Linked DNA regions of Caballeronia sp. TF1N1. The protein of the gene in region 1 binds, or shares a complex with, the protein of each later gene. Links are inferred from orthologs where the notes say so. Each region holds a gene or a part of one and is shown in the gene's direction. Other genes may lie near its edges. The genes, in order: LDZ28_RS03165 and smc.

Region 1 (10,569 bases):
GCATGCCCGCCAGTTGCACCGTGCCTTCGCCGGTGAGCGGCAAGTTGTCGTACATGCTGTCGGCGAGTTTGAAGGTCGCCTTGGTGGTGAGTTCGGGCGCGAGTCTGCCGGATGCGGCCAGCGTGCCGTTCACGCGCGCCTCGATCGCGCGCGCGGGCGCGGCGGGCTTCTTCTGCGTGCCTTTCCTGACGGGCGCGGGCTTCGGCTGAAGCAACTGCTGCGTGAGCAGAAGCGGATTGAAGTCGATGAATTTCGCCTTCAGGTCATAGCTCGAATTCGTATCTTTCTTGAGCACACCGTTCGCTTCGACGCGACCCTTGCCGACGGTCAGCTTGACTTCGTCGAGCGCGGTCTGCTTCGGGTCGAGCTTCACCTTGGCTTGCGCGCGGATCGCCGCTTTCGGATCGTTCAGGTCGGCGGCGATGGTTTGCGTATCGCCCGCGAGCACGACGCTGATCGGCCCGGAGAAATCGGTCGGACGCACGCTCGCTTCGATTGCGTTGAGGTCGAGCTTCGCCACCTTGAGGTCGAACTTGCCGTCGCCGCCCTTGAGCGAGCCGCCACCCGTCACGGTCGCGTCTTTCACGAGACGCACGTTGAGATCGGTGATGCTTTGCGCGGAGGCATCGAGCCGCACGTTGGCGTGCGCGTCGATGAGCGGCAGCAGCTTTTTGTCGATGGCGCCTGGCTTCGCGTTGACGATCGACACCGGCCCGCTCACCACGAAGCCCGGCGCGTTCTCGACCGGCTTCACTTCGGCGCTCACGGCGAGGTCGGCGAACGGCGCGCCCGGGCTGAACGCCTGCGGATTGACGTGATCGACATTGACGATGGCAAGCTTGAGCGGCACGTCGCCGAACGGCAGCGCTTCGACATGCGCACGGCCGTTGAGCTTCATGCCGCTGGCGTCGATATCGGCAATGAGGTCTTCCAGCGAGCCCGATAACCGCGCGCCCACCTGCACCGCTTCGCCGTTTAGCTTGCCGGTGTAGCCGGCATCGCCGGAAAGCGGGAACGGACGCGCGCCGCCGTCGAGTTTCGCGGATGCCGTCACCGCGCCGAACGGCGTGTCGAGCCGCTGCACCGTCGCCTGATGATGCTGCCCGTCGCTGCCGCCGTTAAAGAGCAGGCGCGAGAATTCGGTGGTCGTCGCACCCTGATGCAACCGCAGCTTTTCCACGCTCAGGTCGCGGATGGCAAGCTGGATCGGCAGGCGCAAATCCTTCGGCAATTCCGTTTTCGTCGACTTTTCTTGCGAAGGCGCGATGCGCGCGTCGATGGTGCCGACATGCAGATAATCGATGGTAAAGCGCAGCGGCTCGCGCGTGAGCGCCCAGCGTCCCGAAACGCTGTCGACCGCTATGTCCGTGCCCTTGCCGTCGGGACTCTTCCAGTGGACATCGCGCAGACTCACGCCGGTGGCGATAGCGCCGCCATCGAGCTTGCCGGTCAGCTGACCCTTGAGCAGCGATGTCGCCGCCTGCCACGCGTAACGCGTGCCGCGCTCGGTGTTGAGCACGAACAACACGGTGCCGATGGCAAGCACGACGATCAGAACGATGACCAGTGCGAGCACGCCCAACCAGCGCATGAAACGCCTGAAGCCGCCGCGGCGCGGCTTTTTATCGTCGCCGGAACCGCCGCTGCCGCCGTTATTGCCGCCGCCCGCGTCAGCATCGGACGCAACGACGCCGCCCGCCTCATCCCAACGCGGCTCGTCCTTGCTTCCTTGTGCGCTCGATTCCGTCATGCCCTTGATATCCACCATCGCTCGTGCGCCCGTTCAGAACGCAATGCCGAGCGTCAGATACGGCTTGATGCTCTTGTTCTTGAGCCCGTAGGCCACGTCCACGTTGACCGGCCCGACCGGACTGCGCCAGCGCGCGCCGACGCCCACGCCCGGCTGGAAGACGCGCTCGCTCCAGGTATCCGTCGCGGTACCGATGTCGAAGAACACCGCGCCGCCCCAATCGTGCGTGAACCAGTGCTGATACTCGCTGCTGCCCGTCACCATGTACTTGGTCGGCAAGATCGATCCCGCCACATTGTTGCCGATACTCAGATAGCTATAACCGCGCACCGAATTCGCGCCGCCCGCGCGAAACAGCAGGGACGCCGGCACGCCGCTCGACGGCCCGCTCGTGAACACGCCGCCGAATTCCGCGCGAAACACGAAGAGATCGTTCTTCGTGATCGGCAGATACTGCAGCGCGTTGGTGTAGAGACGCGCAAAGGTCTGATCGGTCATCAAGCCTTTCACCGCGAAGCTTGCTTCCGCGCGAATGATGTTGCCGCGACGCGGGAACAGCGGATCGTCGACATCGCGGCGCACCCACGTCCACGCGGGCACGAGCGCGCGCGCCGTCGACGGATTCGGCTCGTTCTGCGTGATGCGGTCGTCGTAGAAAGCGAGCGAATACGTCGTGTCGATGTTCTGCGTCGAACGCGAGCGCTGCACACCCACGCGTCCGCTATAAATCTTCGTGCTCGATACGTCGGTTATGGTGTAGGAGCCGAACACCGCGTTGACCCAGCCGCGCGAATCGGGCGGCATCGCGAGTTGCACGCGGCCGTACTGCTGCGTCTGATCGAGCCGGCCGGAAATGGTGAACGGATAGGCCGCGTTGAACGTATTCAGATAGCTGTAGGCGCCCTGCACGTGAAAGCCGGTATCGGTCGCATAACCCACACCGTAGCGAATGCTGTTGTACGGATACTCGCTCACCTTCAGATGCACCGGCGTTTCGAGCGGCTTGTTGACGTCGTTGTCCGCGTCGATGGCTACGCTCGCGTAATACGGCGTGTTCTGCACCTGGCGTTGCAGTTCGTTCACGCGCGAGACGTCGTAGATTTCGCCCGGATGAATCGGGTTCACGTTGTCGATGATCTTTTCCGGATAGCGCTTCGTGCCGCTGATATCGAGCTTGCCGAATGTGAAGGTCGGACCGCTGTCGAAGGTCACGGAGAGATCGGCGAGGTGCGCGCGCGGATTGATGCGCGCCTGCGAGCGCACGATTTTCGCGCCGAGATAGCGCCGCGACTGGAGCGCGCGCAACGCGGCGTTCTTGGCGTCGTCCCACGCGCCTTGCGAGAACGGATCGCCTTCGTTCACTGAAAACGCGAAACGCGCGGCGTTCTCCTGATTGCGGTCTTCGGTCGTCACCGCGCCCGTGAAATGCAGTTGCACGGAGGCGATCTTCGTTTGCGGACCTGGATCGACGCTGACGGTCACCTTGCGCTTGTCGCCATCGGTCGTCACGTCGGTGCGCACGACCGGCGTGAAATAGCCTTCGGTCGCGACGAGGTCGCGCACGTCCTTCGGCGCGGCGGTGACGAGGAACTGGAACTGGTCGTCGCTGACGTCGTCGCGCTTGGCGAAGCGCGACAGATCGAGATGGTCCTTCAGCAGCTTCTTGACGCTGCGCGGCGCATCGATGTCGATGTCGTACTTGGCGAACGCAGGCCAAGCGGCCGCCAGGAGCGCACATGCCACGAAGCTGCGCAGGGCAGCCGGCAAGCGCTTCATTCCGGGCGACGTGGACGTCGCCATGTGCGGCCGTTTCGGCGGACAGGCGCGCAACGCGCGCAGCGGATCAAACGAACGCCCCGCCAAACGTGACCTCCGGCATCTGGATGAATGAGACTGAAAGATGAACCTCGAACGCGCGGCTGCAATGCGATGAGCCGGTCACGGCGCGCAGGCGCTATTTCACCACAGCTTCGCATGGGAACCGAGCACGGATGTGCAACGGCGGCTTGCGGCGGTGTGGTTTGCCGCGTGCCGTCCGCGGACCGCTGCCGGGCGCGCTGTCGTGCGGTTTTGGACGGTCAGACGCTCGCGGGGTTCCGCGGGTTCCAATAATCGCTTACGTGGCAGCCCCAAGTCCCATGCGTTACCGCTTCACGCTTGCTGTAAAATCCTGGAGATCGAACCCAGTGCCGCGCGGCATCGGCGCCAGCAAAGGCTGCCGGGCGCGTCGTCCCTATTCACCGCATCGAGCCAACGGAAAACCGATCATGTACCAGTCGGACATCACCCAGTTCATCAATCAGTTGAAAAGCCAGAAGCCGACGCTCGAAGACGAACAGCGTCGCGGCCGCGCGCTCCTGTGGGACAAGCAGCCGGTCGACCTCGACGAACGCGAACGCCAGCAAAAGGCGCGCGTGAACCAGACGCCATACGTCTACTACCAGAACTTCTGAACGTGAGTACAGCCGGCCGCGAGCCGCAGTCGCCCCGCCGTCAGGCCCCGGACGACTCGCGAGATGAACGGGCCGCCGCGCTCGCCAAGCCTGCGACCGACTCGACGCCCGACACCATCGACGGCGTCGCTTTCGCGCATCTCTACGGCGAGCCGCTCTGGAAGCTGCCAACGGATCTATACATTCCGCCGGACGCGCTCGAAATCTTTCTCGAAGCGTTCGAAGGCCCGCTCGACCTGCTGCTCTACCTCATCCGCAAGCAAAATTTCAACGTGCTCGACATTCCGATGGCGGATGTCACCGCGCAATATCTCGGCTATGTCGATCAGATTCGCGAGTCGAATCTCGAACTCGCGTCGGAATATCTGCTGATGGCGGCCATGCTCATCGAGATCAAGTCGCGCATGCTGCTGCCGGTCAAGAAGGCCGACACCGGCGAGGACGCCGAAGACCCGCGCGCCGAACTCGTGCGCCGCTTGCTGGAATACGAGCAGATGAAGCTCGCCGCGCAACGTATCGACCAGTTGCCGCAACTCGGCCGCGACTTCCTGCGCGCGGACGTCTATATCGAGCAGGCGTCGACGCAACGCTTCCCCGACGTCGACATGAACGACCTGCGCTCCGCCTGGGCCGATGTCATCAAGCGCGCGAAGCTCGTTCAGCATCACCGGATTTCGCGGGAAGAACTCTCGGTGCGCGAGCATATGAGCGTAATCCTGCGGCGCCTGCAGCATGCGCGCTTCATGGAGTTCTCCGAGCTATTCGATCCCACGCGCGGCGTACCGGTGGTCGTGGTGAACTTCATCGCCATGCTGGAGTTGTCGCGCGAATCGCTGATCGAAATCACTCAGGCCGAGCCTTTTGCGCCCATTTACGTGAGACTCGCGTACTCTCCCGCTTAAAAGCATTTTCTCTACCCTTGCCTCGGTGCGGCCTGTTGCTGCCGCCCGCCAGGAGACACCCGCTCGATGAAAGTCATCAGCTCAATTCACGAACTGCGCGATCAGTTGCGCGGTCAGAACCGCACCGCCTTCGTCCCGACGATGGGCAACCTCCACGAAGGCCATCTTTCGCTCATGCGGCTTGCGCGCCAGCATGGCGATCCGGTGGTCGCGAGCATCTTCGTGAACCGGCTGCAATTCGGGCCGAACGAAGACTTCGACAAATATCCGCGCACGCTGCTGGACGACATCGAAAAGCTGCAGTCGGAGAACGTCTACGTGCTGTTCGCGCCGACCGAAGTGGATATGTATCCGGAGCCGCAGCAGTATCGCGTGCATCCGCCGCATAACCTCGGCGACATTCTCGAAGGCGAATTCCGCCCCGGCTTCTTCACCGGCGTGTGCACGGTCGTGATGAAGCTGATGTCGTGCGTGCAGCCGCGCGTCGCGGTGTTCGGCAAGAAGGATTATCAGCAACTGATGATCGTGCGGCAGATGTGCCACCAGTTCGCGCTGCCCACGGAGATCATCGCCGCCGAAACGGTGCGCGAGGAAAACGGTCTCGCGCTGTCATCGCGCAATCGCTTTCTGTCGGCCGCCGAGCACGCCGAAGCGCCGCAACTCGCGCTGCAGTTGAATCGCGTGCGCGAAGCCGTGCTCTCGGGCGAGAAAGATCTGGCCGCGCTCGAACGCACGGCCATGAACGCGCTCGCCGAACGCGGCTGGAAACCCGACTACATCAGCGTGCGCAAGCGCGTCGACCTGCTCGCGCCGGGCGAAGCGGATGCGAGCGCGCCGCTCGTCGTGCTGGCGGCGGCGAAGCTCGGCAACACCCGTCTCATCGACAATCTGGAAATCTGAAGTAAAGGAACCACACGCATCATGCAGCGCACCATGCTCAAATCGAAGATCCACCGCGCGACGGTCACGCATTGCGAGCTTCACTACGAAGGCTCGTGCGCAATCGACGAGGATCTGCTCGAAGCGGCGAATCTGCTGGAGAACGAGCAGATCGACATCTGGAACGTGAACAACGGCGAGCGCCTGACCACTTATGCCATCAAGGGCGAGCGCGGCAGCGGCATGATCTCGCTGAACGGCTCGGCGGCGCGGCGCGCGCAGTTGGGCGACCTCGTGATCATTGCGGCTTTCGCGGCTGTCGACGAAAAAGAGATCGCGGCGGGCTGGAAGCCGGACCTCGTCTTCGTCGATGAAGCGAACCGCATCAAGGGCAACCGCGATCACGTGCCGACGCAGAACTGGACCTGATCGTCCGAGTTCATCCGCGACTTGGCCGGCGCTCCGAAAGGACCGCCGACCTTATTTTTTGCTGACCCATTCGATGATGGGTTGCCACTGCTCCAGGTCCTTCTCCACGCGGCTTTTGGCGACGTCCCAGATCGTGAGTCCGTGCGCGGCGAGTTGCACGTAGTTTTGCGTGTCGCGTAAAAAGCCGAGCACGGGCAAGTCGAGACTTTCCACGAAACGATGCAGCTGTTCCGCCGAGCGCGTACGCGCGTCCACCCGCATGCCGACGACGCCGACCTGGATCGCGCCCTTTCGCACCGCCTTTTCCTTCGCGAGTTTCGACAGAAAGTCTTGCGTGGCGAGGATGTCGAACATCGACGGTTGCAGCGGCACGATCACCTTGTCGGCAATATCCAGCGCGAGCGCGAGCCGGTTGCCGTGGACTCCGGCGGGCGTATCGACGACGGCTTTTTCCAGGCCCTTGGGCGGCTTGGCGGGCGCGTCGACGTCGAGATTCCATTCTTCGATTCTTGGCAGCGTGTCCGGACGCAGCGAAAGCCACGCGTGCGAGGAGCGCTGCTTGTCCAGATCGGCGAGCGCGACCCACTCGCCGTTTGCCGCGAAACACCCGGCCAGATTGGTTGCGAGCGTGCTTTTCCCGACGCCGCCCTTCGGATTTGCCACCACGATCACGGTCATGAATTGTCCAGAAGATTGTTCGACGCGCTTGATTTCGACGCCCTTCGCCGGGATACGCCTGCGCGCGGTTTCGTTTTAGGAACCGATACATGATTTCGAGCCGTTGATATTATCGGCAAAACGGCGCTCACGCGAAGCGCTGGCCGAACGGACTACCCTTTCCTTTTCTTCCCCTCTCTTCTAAACGACCGCCATGCCCCTTCGTTCCGATGTGACGCTCGACTTTCTTCGCAACCGTCAGAAGGGCCGTCTGCCCGAGTTGCTCGGCGTGCAACTGATTTCACTCGAAGAAGGCGCGTTGACGGGCGAACTCGTCATCCGGCCTGAGTTACTCGCGCCCAATGGCTTTCTGCATGCGGCAACGGTCGTCGGCCTGGCGGATACCTGTTGCGGATACGCGTGCATCGCTCATTTACCGGAGAACGCGCAGAATTTCACGACGCTCGAATTGAAGAGCAATCACGTGTCGACGGCGCGTGAAGGGAAGATCATCGCGCGGGCGACGGCCGTGCATGCCGGACGAAGCACGCAGGTGTGGGATGCAAGCGTCACCAATGGCGAAGGAAAGCTGATCGCCATGTTCCGGTGTACGCAGATGATTCTTTATTGACGGAAAAGCCGGACAGCGGCGCGACTGTCCCGGCTTTTCAAGTCGCGATCAGAAATCGACTTGCGCGGAAATCAGCAAGGTCCGCGGCGCGGCGTTGGTCACGTAGGTGCCCTGCTGCATCCAGTACCGGCTGCCGAAGAGATTCTCGACGTTGGCGCGAAACACGACGTCCTTCTTCGCGATGCGCATTCCGTAACGCACGCCGACGTCGTAACGCGTCCACGACGGCAAGCGCAAGGTATCGCTCGAATCGTAGTACTGCGCGCCCGTATGGATGATCCGCCCGTTGACGCTCAGGCCCGGCACCCACGGCAAGTCGTAATCCGCGCCGAGGTTGAAGGCGAACTTGGGCACGCCGCCCGGATCGTTGCCGTCCTGCGTGCCGCCCGCCGTGCCTGAAACCTTCGGATCGTAGAACGTCGCGCTCGCCATCAGGCGCAGACTGCGGAACACTTCGCCGTAAGCAGCCAGTTCGAGACCGCGCACGCGCGTCTTGCCGTTGTAGCCGTAGAAATTCGTGATGGGATCGGTGACGGCGTTGGGCTGCGAGATCTGAAACACCGAAACCGATGTCAGCACGCGGCCCCAATCCGCCTTCACGCCCGCTTCGTATTGGTTCGACTTGTACGGCGCAAACGCCTGGCCCGCGTTCGCGGTGCCCGCCGGCGCCGTGCCGCCATTCGAAAGACCCGACGTGAAGTTGCCGTACACGGAAACATTCGAAAGCGGCTTGATTACGATGCCCGCGAGCGGCGAGATCGCCTGCTGGTCGAGCGAGCTTTGCTGCGCGCCCGTGGTCGGATCGTAATTGTCCTGGCCGATCGTCTGACGACGGAAACCGCCCGTCAGCAGCACGCGGTCGTTGAAGAACGACATCGTATCGATGACCTGCTGACTGTTCAGGCGCGTCTGGCTGCTGCGCTGCATGTCGCCGCGCGGGGTATCGACGGGTGCGAGGGGCGACGGCGAATAGAGATTGGACGCCACCGCGGTCGATCCCAGCGCGTAGAAGTAGCCGATCTCCTGATTCAGGCTCGTCACGCCCGTGACCAGCGTGTGCTTGACGCCGAAGGTATCGAAGTGAAAGCGCAGGCCCGCATCGACGGTCTTGGTGCGCGTGTACTGGTCGTAATAGCCGTTATAGGCGCTGAACTCGCCCGCCGCCGTCATGCCCGCCGCATACGGGAAGTTCTGCTGCGACGTGCCGTAATGCTCTCCCGCCGCGCCGTACACGGTCACGTACTGGTTGATGTCGTACTCGGCGCGCGTCATGACGGCCGAATCGCGCAGCTTGAGCTTCGAGCCGGGATAGAGATTGTTGTATGCCGAAGGCACGGCGGGCACGGCGGTCGCGGTGCCGAAACCGATCTGCGAGCGGTACTCGTCGGTGTTCTCGGAGACGTTGTAGGCGTCGAACGACCAGCGCAACTGTTTGCCGCGATAGTCGAGGCCAATCGCGCTGTCGCCCTGCAATTGGTTGCCGTGCGCAATGCCGGTCTGCCCGTCCTTGATCTGGCCGTTGAAGCGCACGCCCCACTGGCCTTCATCGCCGAAGCGGCGGCCGATATCGGCGGCAAATCCGAACTGGCTCTTCGATTGATACAACGCGGTGAGACGCGTGAGCGGGGTATCGTCGGCGCGCTTGGTGACGATGTTGATCGCGCCGCCGACGCTGCCGCCCGGTCCCATGCCGTACATGAGCGATCCCGGGCCTTGCAGCACTTCGACGCGTTCGAGCAGGTTGACCGGCACGCGCGCCGCCGAGACCATGCCGTAGAGGCCGTTGAGCGCGACATCGGTCGGCTGGACGTCGAAGCCGCGAATCTGGAACACGTCGCCGAAACCGCCGCCGCTTTGCTCCGTGCGCACCGACGCGTTGTTGACGACGAGGTCGCCGATGGTCCGCGCCTGTGTGTCCTGGATCATCTGCTCGGTGTAATTCGTCGTGCTGAAAGGCTGGTCCATCACGTTCGCCGTTCCAAGCACACCGATGCTGCCGCCGCGCGCCACTTGTCCGCCTGCATAGGGCGCGGGCAGATCGCCGGGCGCCGCCGATCCCTTGACCATCACGGCTGGCAAGGTCGTCGATTGAGCAGCACTGGCGCTATCGGCCGAGGTGCCGTCCGCCGAGGGCGCGCCTTGCGCGTAAGCGCTCGCCTGCATTGCGGCGGCGGCGACCAGTCCCACGAAAAGACGTTCTACCGCCTTCGATACCGCAGTGCGGCGACTGACTTCTTGCTGGGTGACCGATCGTGACATAAGGCGTGGATATTCGAAAAAGGTGAATTGAGCCGTCTGAGCGCGTAAATGCGAATCGTTAACAATTGTAAATTGTCTATTAAACGGACGGTACAAAATTGTATTTGTCGTATCAGAAACTGTTGTCGTGCTGCGACGTGTGCGAGGCGTCACGGCACACTGGACGAGAAAAAGCCCGCGCGCGGCGGGCTAAATCCTAAGCAAGGAACCGGGATTTTAGGAAACCAGCAACAGGCTCACTGTCCCGACAGATAGAACGCCTGATCCCGCTGCGTCGTGACGCCGACGACGGTGAGCTGTCCGTTGACGACCGTGGCCTCCACGGGCATCGACACGTTATTGAGCGTGCAAGACGCGCCGCCCGCGAAGTTCAAGGTGCCATCGAGCAGATGCTTGCCGGTCGAGCGTGGCTTGAAGCTGCCCGTGAACGTGCAGGCGTTCTGCGTGCCCTTGGCCGTGCCGTCTGCCGCGAAGGTGATCGACGAGATCGGCGAGACACCCGATGCGCTCGTCCAAGTGCGCGCCACGTCGTTGATGGCGATCGGCGTGTCGTACGTCGCGTTGTAGTTGCCGTTGTACGCGGTGGCGGCGGTATCGGGCGAAACATAG
Region 2 (11,946 bases), 580 kb from region 1 along the record:
AAGTCGCGCAGGGTGGTGAAGGGCAGCGCCATCGAATGGCTCCTTGTGTGACGGGTAGAGGCTTTAAGCGACGAGTTGTTCGAGCACGCGGCGGTAGATGTTCTTCAGCGGCTCGATGAATCGCACTTCGACATGTTCGTCGATCTTATGGATGGTGCCGTTCGGCGGACCGAATTCGATCACCTGTTTGCAGATGCGCGCGATGAAGCGCCCGTCCGACGTGCCGCCCGTGGTCGACAGTTCCGTCGCCACGCCGGTTTCGTCGCGGATCGCTTTTTCGAGCGCCTCGGAGAGTTCGCCGCGCGGCGTCAAAAAGGGCAGGCCGCTCACGGTCCAGGTCAGGTCGTAATCGAGGCCGTGCTTGTCGAGAATGGCTTGCACGCGGCTTTGCAGACCTTCGACCGTGCTCGCGGTCGAGAAGCGGAAGTTGAACATCAGGTCCGCGTGGCCGGGAATGATGTTGGTCGCGCCCGTGCCGGAATGCAGGTTCGAGACTTGCCACGTGGTCGGCGGAAAGTATTCGTTGCCGTCGTCCCAGCGCTCCGCCACGAGTTCGGCAAGCGCCGGTGCGAGCGCATGCACCGGATTTTTCGCGAGATGCGGATACGCGATATGCCCTTGCACGCCCTTGACGAAGAGCTTGCCCGTCATCGAGCCGCGCCGGCCGTTCTTGACCATGTCGCCGAGCGTGGCGTTCGAAGTCGGCTCGCCGACGATGCAGTAATCGAGTCGCTCGCCGCGCGCCTTCAAGGCTTCGACAACCTTCACGGTGCCGTCGGTGGCGGGGCCTTCTTCGTCGCTCGTGATGAGAAAGGCGAGCGAGCCGCGATGCAGCGGATGGTTCGCGACGAACTCTTCGCTCGATACGACGAACGCCGCAAGCGAGGCCTTCATGTCCGCCGCGCCGCGCCCGTAGAGCTTGCCGTCGCGCTGCGCCGGGGCGAACGGCGGCGAGGTCCATTGTTCGAGCGGGCCGGTGGGCACGACATCGGTGTGGCCGGCGAAGGCAAGCAGCTTGCCTTGCGATCCGTCCGTGCCGCGCTTGACCGCCCACAGGTTCGTGACGCCGCCCGAGGCGATGGTTTCGCAGTGAAAGCCGATCGCGGCGAGGCGTTCGATCATCAGCGCCTGACAATGCTGGTCGTCGGGCGTGACGGACGCGCGTTCGATCAATGCTTCGGTGAGGGATAAGGTGCCGGACATGGTGTCTTGACGTTGATGCGATAAAAAATGCCGGCGCAGGGGGCCGGCACTCGTGGCGCGTCAGTGACTCGGAAGAGCGAAGTCACCGCACGGGATCATGCGAAGATCGTCTCGTACTGCTCGGCCGAAAAGCCGAGCGTCTTCACGCGCCCGTTCACGACGACGACCGGCCGCTTGATGATCGACGGCTTGTGGATCATGAGCGCAATGGCGCCCGAGGTGGTATCCGCTTCGGCCTTGTGCACGTCCGACAGCCCGCGCCAGGTCGTGCCGCGCTTGTTGATGAGCTGGTCGAGCGGCACGTCCTTCAGCCAGTCCTGCACCAGCGCGTTCGACACACCGGCTTTCTTGAAGTCGTGAAACTCGAACGGCACGCCATGTTCCTCCAGCCACACGCGTGCTTTCTTCACCGTGTCGCAATTGGGAATGCCGTACACGACCGTTGTCTTCGCCACGATCAGTCGCCTCGCAGCAGTTCGTTCAGGCCAACCTTGGCGCGCGTCTTGGCGTCGACCTTCTTGACGATGACCGCGCAATACAGGCTATGCGAACCGTCCTTCGAAGGCAGGTTGCCCGCGACCACCACCGAGCCCGCCGGAATGCGGCCGTAGCTCACCTGACCGGTTTCGCGGTCATAGATCTTGGTGCTCTGGCCGAGATACACGCCCATGGAAATGACCGAATTCTCCTCGACGATCACGCCTTCCACCACTTCCGAGCGCGCGCCGATGAAGCAGTTGTCCTCGATGATGACCGGATTCGCCTGTAACGGCTCCAGCACGCCGCCAATGCCTACGCCGCCCGACAGATGCACGTTCTTGCCGATCTGCGCGCACGAACCGACGGTGGCCCAGGTATCGACCATGGTGCCTTCATCGACGTAAGCGCCAATGTTGGTGTACGAGGGCATCAGCACTACGTTCTTCGCGATGAACGAGCCGCGCCGCGCGATGGCCGGCGGCACCACGCGGAAACCGCCTGCCGCGAAGTCTTCGGGCGTGTAGTTCGCGAACTTCGAGGGCACCTTGTCGTAGAACTGCGAGTAGCCGCCGGCGGGCATCGGCGCGTTGTCTTCGAGACGGAACGACAGCAGCACCGCCTTCTTCAGCCATTGATTCACGACCCAGTCGCCGTCGCGCTTTTCGGCGACACGCAACGCGCCCTTGTCCAGTTGTTCGATGGCATGGGCAACGGCTTCGCGGACTTCCGCGGGCGCGGCCTTGGGCGACAGTTCAGCGCGGTTTTCCCAGGCTTGATCGATGATGCTCTGAAGTTGTTGCGACATAGTTGGTATCGAGGATGATGGAGAGATGGACTGGCCGCGCCCGTCACGGCGAAGCGGGTGCCGTGACCGGCGACAGCGTGCGGCAGAATTCGACGATGCGGCGGGCGCCTTCGACACATTCCTCGACGCCGGCGACGAGCGCGATGCGCACGAAGCCTTCGCCCGGATTCGTGCCGTGCGCCGTGCGGGCGAGAAAGGACCCCGGCAGGACCGTCACATTATAGTCGGCGTACAGACGCGCGGCGAACTCGGTATCCGTGAGACCGGTCTTGGCGACGTTGGCCCACAAATAGAACGCGGCGTCGGGCAGACGCACGTCGAGCACCTCGGCGAGCATGGGCGTGACGGTTTCGAACTTCCGCAGATACTTCGCGCGATTGTCGCGAACGTGCGTTTCATCCTGCCACGCGACCACGCTCGCTTTCTGAAACACCGTCGAAAGCGCCGCGCCATGATAGGTGCGATACAGCAGGAAACTTTTGAGGATAGCGGCGTCGCCAGCGACGAAGCCCGAGCGCATGCCGGGCACGTTCGAGCGCTTCGACAAGCTCGACAGCATGACGAGACGCTCGAAACCGCGATTCAGCTTGTGCGCGGCTTCGAGGCCGCCGAGCGGCGGGTTGGCTTCGTCGAAATAGATTTCCGAATAGCACTCGTCGGAGGCAATCACGAAGCCGTGCTTGTCCGACAGCGCGAAGAGTTCGCGCCAGTTGTCGAGCGTGAGCACGGCGCCTGTCGGATTGCCCGGCGAACACACGTAGAGCAGTTGCGTGCGCGCCCAGATTGCTTCGGGCACCGTCGAGTAATCGCACGCGAAGTTGCGCGACGGGTCGCTATTGACGAAGTAAGGCTCGGCGCCCGCGAGCAGCGCCGCGCCTTCGTAGATTTGATAGAACGGGTTCGGACAGAGTACGATGGGCGGCTCGCCCGATGCCGCCGCGTGACTCGCGCCGCGGCTGTCGACAACGGTCTGCGCCAGCGCGAACAAGGCTTCGCGCGAACCGGAAACGGGCAGCACTTCGGTGGCGGGATTGATCGAAGGCAGACCGTAGCGCGTCATCACCCACTTGGCGATGGCTTCGCGCAAGGGCGCGCTGCCGAGCGTTGCCGGATAGCTCGCCATGCCGTCGAGCGAATCGATGACGGCGTCGCGTATCAGCGCGGGCGTGGGATGCTTCGGCTCGCCAATACCGAAGCTGATCGGCGTGAATCCCGCGCGCGGCTCGATGCCCTGAAAAAGCAGACGCAGCTTTTCGAACGGATACGACTGAAGTTTCTGGAGTAGTGGATTCACGGCGTGACCGGTTTGCGGTTATGCGGTTAAGCGTCTGTACGTATGTATGAGCGAACGGCATCTGACGCATGCGTGCAGCGGGCTTGAAGAAGAGCTTCGTCGCGACACGACGAACACGCGAAATGCACACGCAAGAACAAGAGATTATAGCGCGCGGCCTTATGCCGGACGCGTTGCAGCAAAGGACAAACGAATAATGAGCCTCATGAAAGGCGCACTGGTACAGCCGGTTGATCACGATGAGATGCGCGCAATCGCGCAGCCGGCCGGAGTAACACGATGAGCAGCCGCTTCCACGACGCCGGCCCGACGCTCGCCATCATGATCGGCGCATCGGTCTGGGGCCTCGTGTGGTATCCCATGCGCATGCTCGCCGCCATGGGCCTTTCCGGCACCGCCGCCAGCGCAAGCACGAGCGCGGTCGCCTGTCTCTTCGTGCTGCTGTTCCGGCATCGCTCGATCAAGAGCCTTTCGTGGCATTGGCTGCTCTTCGCGCTTGGACTCGCGGCGGGCGTGACGAGCATCGGCTTCGTCTGGGGCGCTATTCACGGTCAGGTGATGCGCGTGCTGCTGCTGTTCTATCTCACGCCCGCCTGGACCGCGATCTTCGCGCACTTCATCCTGAAGGAACGCCTGACTCGCGTGGATGCCGCGCTGTCCTTGCTGTCGCTCGCGGGCGCGGTCACCATGCTGTGGTCGCCCGAACTCGGCCTGCCGTTGCCCGCCAATCTCGCGGAATGGGCGGGGCTCATGGGCGGCATGGGCTTTTCCATCAGCAACGTGCTGGTGGTGCGCATCACGCGCACGCTTCCTACGATGAAGCCGGAGATGCGCACGGCGGTGATCTTCGGCGGCGCGGCTATCGTCGCTTCGCTCGTCACCGTGTTCGAGCCGATGCCCGCGCCGCCTTCAGCCGCGCAATTGGGCACGGTCGCGTCGATCGTGCTGGGCCTCGGCGTCGTGCTCGCGGTGAACAACATGATCGTGCAGATCGGCCTGGCGCGCGTCCCCGCCAATCGCGCGTCGATCATCATGCTGTTCGAACTCGTCGTCACCGCGCTCTCGTCGTGGCTCTTCGCGCATGAAGTGCCGGGCCCGCGCGAATGGGCCGGCGGCGCGTGCATCGTGGCGGCTTGCGTGCTGTCGGCATGGGTGCATCGGCAGCGAAAAGAAGCCGCTGAAAATACATCGCGCGATGAAGGCGCAGGCAAAAAGAAATCGAGACGGGCGATGGTATGATGGTGACCGCTCGCCGGGTAGGGCTTTAAGCTCATGCCCGGGCCTCGACTGCCTTCAAGGCGAGCATGATCGACGGGCCGCTGTGCGGCCTGTCTGCTATTTACCTCCGTATTCATCTCAAACAGCGAAATCGCCGTGCGTCTGACCTCGATCAAACTCGCTGGCTTCAAGTCCTTCGTCGATCCCACGCATTTCCAGGTCCCCGGCCAGTTAGTCGGCGTGGTCGGTCCGAATGGCTGCGGCAAGTCAAACATCATCGATGCCGTGCGCTGGGTGCTCGGCGAATCGCGCGCGTCCGAACTGCGCGGCGAATCGATGCAGGACGTCATCTTCAACGGCTCCACGGCGCGCAAGCCGGGCAGCCGGGCAAGCGTCGAACTGATCTTCGATAACGGCGACGGCCGCGCCGCCGGGCAATGGAGCGCATACGGCGAGATCGCGGTCAAGCGCGTGCTCACGCGCGACGGCACCTCCAGCTACTACATCAACAACCTGCCCGCGCGACGCCGCGACATCCAGGACATCTTCCTCGGCACGGGCTTAGGTCCGCGTGCTTACGCGATCATCGGCCAGGGCATGATCGCGCGCATCATCGAGGCCAAGCCTGAAGAACTGCGCGTGTTTCTGGAAGAAGCCGCGGGCGTGTCGAAGTACAAGGAGCGCCGCCGCGAGACGGAGAATCGTCTGCACGATACACGCGAGAATCTGACGCGCGTGGAAGACATCGTCCGCGAGCTCGGCGCGAATCTCGAGAAGCTCGAAGCGCAGGCGGTCGTCGCGACGAAGTACAAGGATCTGCAGGCCGAAGGCGAGGAAAAGCAGCGCCTGTTGTGGCTTTTGCGCAAGAACGAAGCGGGCAACGAGGCCGAGCGGCAGCAACGCGCTATCCGCGACGCGCAGATCGAACTCGAAGCCCAGACCGCGCGTCTGCGCGAAGTGGAAGCGCAACTCGAGACGCTGCGTGTCGCGCACTACAGCGCGAGCGACGCCATGCAAGGCGCGCAAGGCGCGCTCTACGAAGCCAACGGCGAAGTGAGCCGGCTGGAAGCGGAGATTCGCTTCATCGTCGAATCGCGCAATCGCGTGCAGGCTCAGATCGCCGCGCTCAACGCGCAGCGCGAGCAATGGCAGATGCAGGCGCAAAAGGCGCGCGACGCAATCGACACGGCATCGGAAGCGCTCGCGGAAGGCGAAGAGAAAGCAGTCATCGCGCGGGAAAACGCTGCCGCAAAGCATGACGAACTGCCGGCGCTCGAAGCCCGCTGGCGCGACGCGCAGACGCATCTGAACGAAGAACGCGCTGGCATCGCGCGCGCGGAGCAGGCGTTGAAGCTCGAAGCGGCGCATCAGCGCAACGCGGATCAGCAGCTTCAGCAGTTGCAGCAGCGCGAGGAGCGGCTCAGGACCGAATCGAAAGGACTCGACGCACCCGACGAAGCGCAACTCGAAGAACTGCGCATGCAGCTCGCCGAGCATGAGGAAGTACAGAGCGAAGCGCAGGCGCGTCTCGCCGATGCGCAGGAAACCGTGCCGCGTCTGGATGCCGAGCGCCGCGCGGCGCAGGAGCGCGTACAGGCCGAAAGCGCGCAGAATCATCAGCTCGAAGCGCGGCTTGCTGCCTTGCGGCAGCTTCAGGAAAGCGTTCAGACCGAAGGCAAGATCCAGCCGTGGCTCGACAAGCACGAGCTCGGCGCGCTGCCGCGCCTCTGGAAGAAGCTGCATGTCGAAGCGGGCTGGGAAGCGGCGCTCGAATCGGTGCTGCGTGAGCGTCTGGCGGCGCTCGAAGTATCGAATCTGGACTGGGTCAAGGCTTTCGCCGCCGACGCGCCGCCCGCCAAGCTCGCGTTCTATTCGCCGCCCGTCGCCGGCAAGCCGCTCGACACGCCGCAAGGCTTGCGGCCATTGCTGTCGCTCGTGCGCATCGACGACCCGGGCTTGCGCGCGGTGCTGAACGAGTGGCTCGCCACGACCTTCATCGCCGACGACATCGGCCAGGCGCTCGCGGCGCGCACGCAATTGCCGGAAGGCGGCGCGTTCATCGTGAAGGCAGGGCATGTGGTGACGCGTGTCGGCGTGCAGCTGTACGCCGCCGATTCCGAGCAGTCGGGCATGCTCGCGCGTTCGCAGGATATCGAAAATCTCACGCGGCAAGTGCGCGCGCAGGCATTGCTCGCCGACGAAGCAAAGGCCAACGCGGTACGCGCAGAAGCCGCGCATACCCAAGGCTCGCAAACTCTTGCCGATGCCCGCGCCGCCGCTGAACGCGCGACGCAACGCGTCCACGCGCTGCAACTCGATGTGCTGAAGCTCGCGCAGGCGCATGAGCGCTACACGCAGCGCAGCACGCAGATTGGCGAGGAACTCGAGGAAATCGTCGGGCAGATCGAGGAACAACGCGCGCTGCGGGCCGAATCCGAGGCGGCGTTCGAACATCACGACACGGAGCTCGCGCAATTGCAGGCGCGCTTCGAAGACAACCAGATGGCGTTCGAAGCGCTCGACGAAACGCTCACGGCCGCCCGTCAGGAACTGCGCGAACTGGAACGCGCCGCGAGCGACGCGGGTTTCGCCGCGCGCGGTCTTGCCGCGAAGATCGAGGAATACAAGCGCAACATCGACACGGCGCACGACCAAAGCGAACGCGTGGCGGCATCGCTCGAAGATGCGCGCGCCGAACTCGAAACCATCAACGAACAGACGGCGCAGACGGGCTTGCAGGACGCGCTCGAAGTCCGCGCGGCACGCGAGGAAGCGCTGCACGCCGCGCGCGTCGAACTGGACGATCTGACGGCGCGTCTGCGTGCCTCCGACGAACAGCGGCTACTCGCCGAACGCTCGCTGCAGCCGCTGCGCGACCGCATCAACGAATTGCAGTTGAAGGAGCAGGCCGCGCGCATCAGTGGCGAACAGTTCGTCGAACAGTTGCAGGCAGCGGGCGTCGACGAAGCCGAACTGCAGGCGAAGCTCACGCCGGACATGAAGCCGTCGTATCTGCAAGGCGAAGTCACGCGTCTGAACAACGCGATCACAGCGCTTGGGCCGGTCAACATGGCGGCGCTCGAAGAGCTCGTCGCGGCCACCGAGCGCAAGCAGTTCCTCGACGCGCAATCGGCGGATCTGAACGACGCCATCGGTACGCTGGAAGATGCAATCCAGCGAATCGACCAGGAAACGCGCGCGCTATTGCAAGGCACGTTCGACGAAGTGAACCGACACTTCGGCGAACTGTTCCCGCGGCTGTTCGGCGGTGGCCAGGCCAAGCTCATCATGACGGGCGACGAAATCCTGGACGCTGGCGTACAGGTGATGGCGCAGCCGCCCGGCAAGAAGAATTCGACCATTCACTTGCTGTCAGGCGGCGAGAAAGCGCTCACCGCGACCGCGCTCGTGTTTGCGATGTTCCAGTTGAACCCGGCGCCGTTCTGTCTGCTAGACGAAGTGGACGCGCCGCTCGACGACGCCAACACGGAACGCTTCGCGAATCTCGTGCGCGCGATGTCGGTCAAGACGCAGTTCCTGTTCATCTCGCACAACAAGATCGCGATGGAAATGGCGCAGCAACTGATCGGCGTGACGATGCAGGAGCAGGGCGTATCGCGCATCGTCGCGGTGGACATGGAGTCGGCGGCGGGCTTCGCCCAAAACGGCTGAAGCGCGCGACGCAGCACCAGGATTTGAATGAGTGGCAGGCCGGACGCTGATCCGGCCAGGCGCGCAGGCGCGGAGTGGTGCGCAAAAGACCCGAGGCGTGATGCCGGAACGCGGTCCGATGCGTGCGACAGATCGCGCGGCGCTTCGTAACCCAAAAGAACGATGGAGCGTGCATGGACGAGTTGACACTCGGTTTGATCGGAGCAGGAGCCGTGGTGGTGGGCGGCGTGGTGGTGTACAACGCGTGGCAGAGCGCCAAGGTGCGCCGCAAGATGCCGCGTCCGATGCCCGACGAGGCAGCCGACGCGCTCGCGCGTCAAGAGACGGACGACGAGCAACCGTTTATCGAACCGGTGCGCCAGCCGCGTCGCGAGCCGGTTTCGAGCGAGAGCGAAGCGCGCGTCGAGCCGAGTTTTGGCGGCGTGAGCCTTGCGGCCGAGCCAGCGCCCGTCGCGCCCGCGCCTATCGCTCCGGCTGATACCGCCGTCGATCTGCAGGCTGAAGCCACCGCCGCCGATGAAGCGGAACTCGCGAGCATCGACGAAGACGGACGCAACGAGCCGACCTTGCCCGCCACGAACACCATTTCGTCGGCGCCGCCGGCGCTGGTCGATCGCCGCATCGATTGCGTCGTGCCGATTCGCCTTGGTGGACCCGTTGCGGGAGACCGCGTGTTGCCGCTGGCGCAGCGTCTGCGTCGCGCGGGCACCAAGCCCGTGACGATCGAAGGCAAGCCCGAGGGCGATTCGACCTGGGAATTGCTGCGCAACGGCGCGCGTTATGAAGAGTTGCGTGCCGCCGCGCAACTGGCAAACCGCAGTGGCCCGCTCAACGAACTCGAGTTTTCCGAATTCGTGACCGGCGTGCAGCGTCTGGCCGATGCGATCGACGGTTCGCCCGAGTTTCCGGACATGATGGAAACCGTGGGCATGGCGCGCGAGCTGGACGCCTTCGCCGCCCAGTGCGACGCGCAGCTCTCCATCAATATCCTGTCCGACGGTGCGCCGTGGTCGGCCAACTACGTGCAGGCGGTGGCCTCGCAAGACGGCCTTTTGCTCTCGCGCGACGGCACGCGTTTCGTGAAACTGGATGCGAAGCAGAACCCGGTTTTCATGCTCCTTTTCGGCGATACCAACTTCCTGCGTGACGACCTCACGTACAAGGGCGGCCAGATGATCACGCTGGTGCTCGACGTGCCGGTGGCGGACGAAGACATCCTGCCGTTCAGGCTCATGTGCGATTACGCCAAGTCGCTGTCCGAGCGTATCGGCGCGCGGGTCGTGGACGATCAGCGCCGGCCGTTGCCGGAATCCGCGTTGCTCAACATCGAAAAGCAGTTAATGACGCTGTACGCCAAGCTTGAGCAGGCGGGCATGCCAGCAGGCTCGCCGGCCACGCGGCGGCTCTTCAGCCAATAAGCGCGAGGTCTCACGGCGCGCTCGTCTTTTAGCGTGCAGCGGGCTTCGAAATTGCGCCCCCGACCGGGGCGCTTTCTTTTGCGCGCGCGGCATCGCACGTTTCGTCACATCCTGGCCGTTTGGCCGATGCCACGATTTACCGATCTTCTGAGACAATCGAACGGTCGTTGGCAGACTTAATTCACTTTCCCAAGTATTTGTCGCATGTCCGCTAAAACGAAAGCCGAATCCGCCGCTGCCAGAAAGTCGGGCGCAGCCGTCCCCAGTGCCGATCGTCCGGCCGAGCGCGCGGCGTGGTTGCGCTCGGAACTCGAACGCGCGAATTACGCCTACTACGTGCTCGACCAGCCGGATCTGCCCGACGCCGAATACGACACGCTCTTCAAGGAATTGCAGGGAATCGAGACGGACCGTCCCGATCTCGTCACGCCCGATTCGCCGACGCAACGCGTGGGCGGCAAGGCGGCGGAAGGTTTCGAGCCCGTGGTGCACGACGTGCCGATGCTTTCGCTCAACAACGGTTTCGCCGACGAAGACATCGCCGCGTTCGACAAGCGTGTGTCGGACGCGCTCGCGCACGCGCCGGTGCAATATGCGTGCGAACTGAAATTCGACGGCCTGGCCATTTCCCTGCGTTACGAGGATGGCCGCTTCGTGCAGGCGTCCACGCGCGGCGACGGCGCGACCGGCGAAGATGTGACGGCCAACGTGCGCACCATTCGCTCCATTCCGCTCACGCTCAAGGGCAAGCACGTGCCGAAGCGGCTCGACGTGCGCGGCGAAGCACTGATGTTCAAGCGCGACTTCGAACGGCTCAACGCACGTCAGCGCGATGCCGAGCAGCGCGAGTTCGCCAATCCGCGTAACGCCGCGGCGGGCAGTTTGCGTCAACTCGATCCGAAGATGACCGCGCAACGGCCGCTATCCTTTTTCGCGTATGGCATCGGCGTGCTCGAAGGCGCGGAGATGCCGGATACGCACGCCGGTCTGCTCGACTGGTACAAGGAAATGGGCTTGCCGGTGAATGCGGAACGCGGCGTGGTCGATGGCGCCGAGGGCCTGCTCGACTTTTTCCGCAAGACGGGCGAAAAGCGCGAGCAGCTGCCGTACGACATCGACGGCGTGGTCTACAAGGTCAACCGGCGCGACGAACAGGACAAGCTCGGCTTCGTTTCGCGCGCGCCGCGCTTTGCGCTCGCGCACAAGTTTCCGGCGCAGGAAGCGCTCACGCAGCTGCTGGCCATCGACGTGCAGGTGGGCCGCACGGGCGCCATCACGCCGGTTGCGCGCCTGGCGCCGGTCTTCGTCGGCGGCGCGACCGTCACGAATGCGACGCTGCATAACGAAGACGAAGTGCGCCGCAAGGACATCCGTATCGGCGACACGGTGACCGTGCGCCGTGCGGGCGACGTCATTCCCGAAGTGGTGGGCGCGATTCTCGACCGCCGTCCGGACGACGCGCGCGAGTTCGTCATGCCGACCGAGTGCCCGGTGTGCGGCTCGAAGATCGAACGTCTGCCCGACGAAGCCATTGCGCGGTGCACGGGCGGCCTTTTTTGTCCGGCGCAGCGCAAGCAGGCGCTGTGGCATTTCGCCCAGCGCCGTGCGCTCGATATCGACGGCCTCGGCGAGAAGATCATCGATCAACTGGTCGAAGAGAATCTCGTGCGCACACCCGCCGATCTCTTCAGCCTCGGTTTCTCGACGCTCGCCGCGCTCGACCGGTTCGCCGACAAATCCGCGCAGAACCTGCTCGATTCGCTCGACAAGGCGCGCCACACGACGCTCGCGCGTTTCATTTACGCGCTCGGCATCCGCCACGTGGGCGAGTCGACGGCAAAAGATCTGGCGAAGCA

The links.
Region 2: the proteins of LDZ28_RS03165 (region 1) and smc are in contact, whole or in part, in a crystal structure (PDB 3ZGX), measured with the Bacillus subtilis proteins. The link is inferred for Caballeronia sp. TF1N1 from one-to-one orthologs.

Annotation. Positions count from the first base shown.
Region 1 is NZ_CP084626.1:676,851-687,419, reverse strand. Bases 3,479-6,212 are described here. They hold LDZ28_RS03165 (ScpA family protein), read left to right. Parts: upstream 3,479-4,319; coding sequence 4,320-5,105; downstream 5,106-6,212. Other genes in these bases: panD (aspartate 1-decarboxylase), read left to right, coding at 6,027-6,212; panC (pantoate--beta-alanine ligase), read left to right, coding at 5,172-6,005; LDZ28_RS03170 (DUF3460 family protein), read left to right, coding at 4,015-4,203; LDZ28_RS03175 (autotransporter assembly complex family protein), read right to left, coding at 3,479-3,526. Outside these bases: LDZ28_RS03180 (translocation/assembly module TamB domain-containing protein), read right to left, coding at 1-1,768; more of LDZ28_RS03175, read right to left, coding at 1,784-3,478; more of panD, read left to right, coding at 6,213-6,413; LDZ28_RS03150 (ParA family protein), read right to left, coding at 6,465-7,091; LDZ28_RS03145 (PaaI family thioesterase), read left to right, coding at 7,285-7,701; LDZ28_RS03140 (TonB-dependent siderophore receptor), read right to left, coding at 7,750-9,960; LDZ28_RS03135 (hypothetical protein), read right to left, coding at 10,197-10,569. UniProt on the Bacillus subtilis protein: Participates in chromosomal partition during cell division. May act via the formation of a condensin-like complex containing Smc and ScpB that pull DNA away from mid-cell into both cell halves.
Region 2 is NZ_CP084626.1:1,258,677-1,270,622, forward strand. Bases 4,762-8,872 are described here. They hold smc (chromosome segregation protein SMC), read left to right. Parts: upstream 4,762-5,156; coding sequence 5,157-8,672; downstream 8,673-8,872. Other genes in these bases: LDZ28_RS05840 (DMT family transporter), read left to right, coding at 4,762-5,021; LDZ28_RS05850 (cell division protein ZipA C-terminal FtsZ-binding domain-containing protein), read left to right, coding at 8,846-8,872. Also shown: prmB (50S ribosomal protein L3 N(5)-glutamine methyltransferase), read right to left, coding at 1-32; dapE (succinyl-diaminopimelate desuccinylase), read right to left, coding at 64-1,203; LDZ28_RS05825 (ArsC family reductase), read right to left, coding at 1,299-1,658; dapD (2,3,4,5-tetrahydropyridine-2,6-dicarboxylate N-succinyltransferase), read right to left, coding at 1,661-2,488; dapC (succinyldiaminopimelate transaminase), read right to left, coding at 2,532-3,782; more of LDZ28_RS05840, read left to right, coding at 4,062-4,761; more of LDZ28_RS05850, read left to right, coding at 8,873-10,090; NAD-dependent DNA ligase LigA, read left to right, coding at 10,295-11,946. UniProt on the Bacillus subtilis protein: Required for chromosome condensation and partitioning.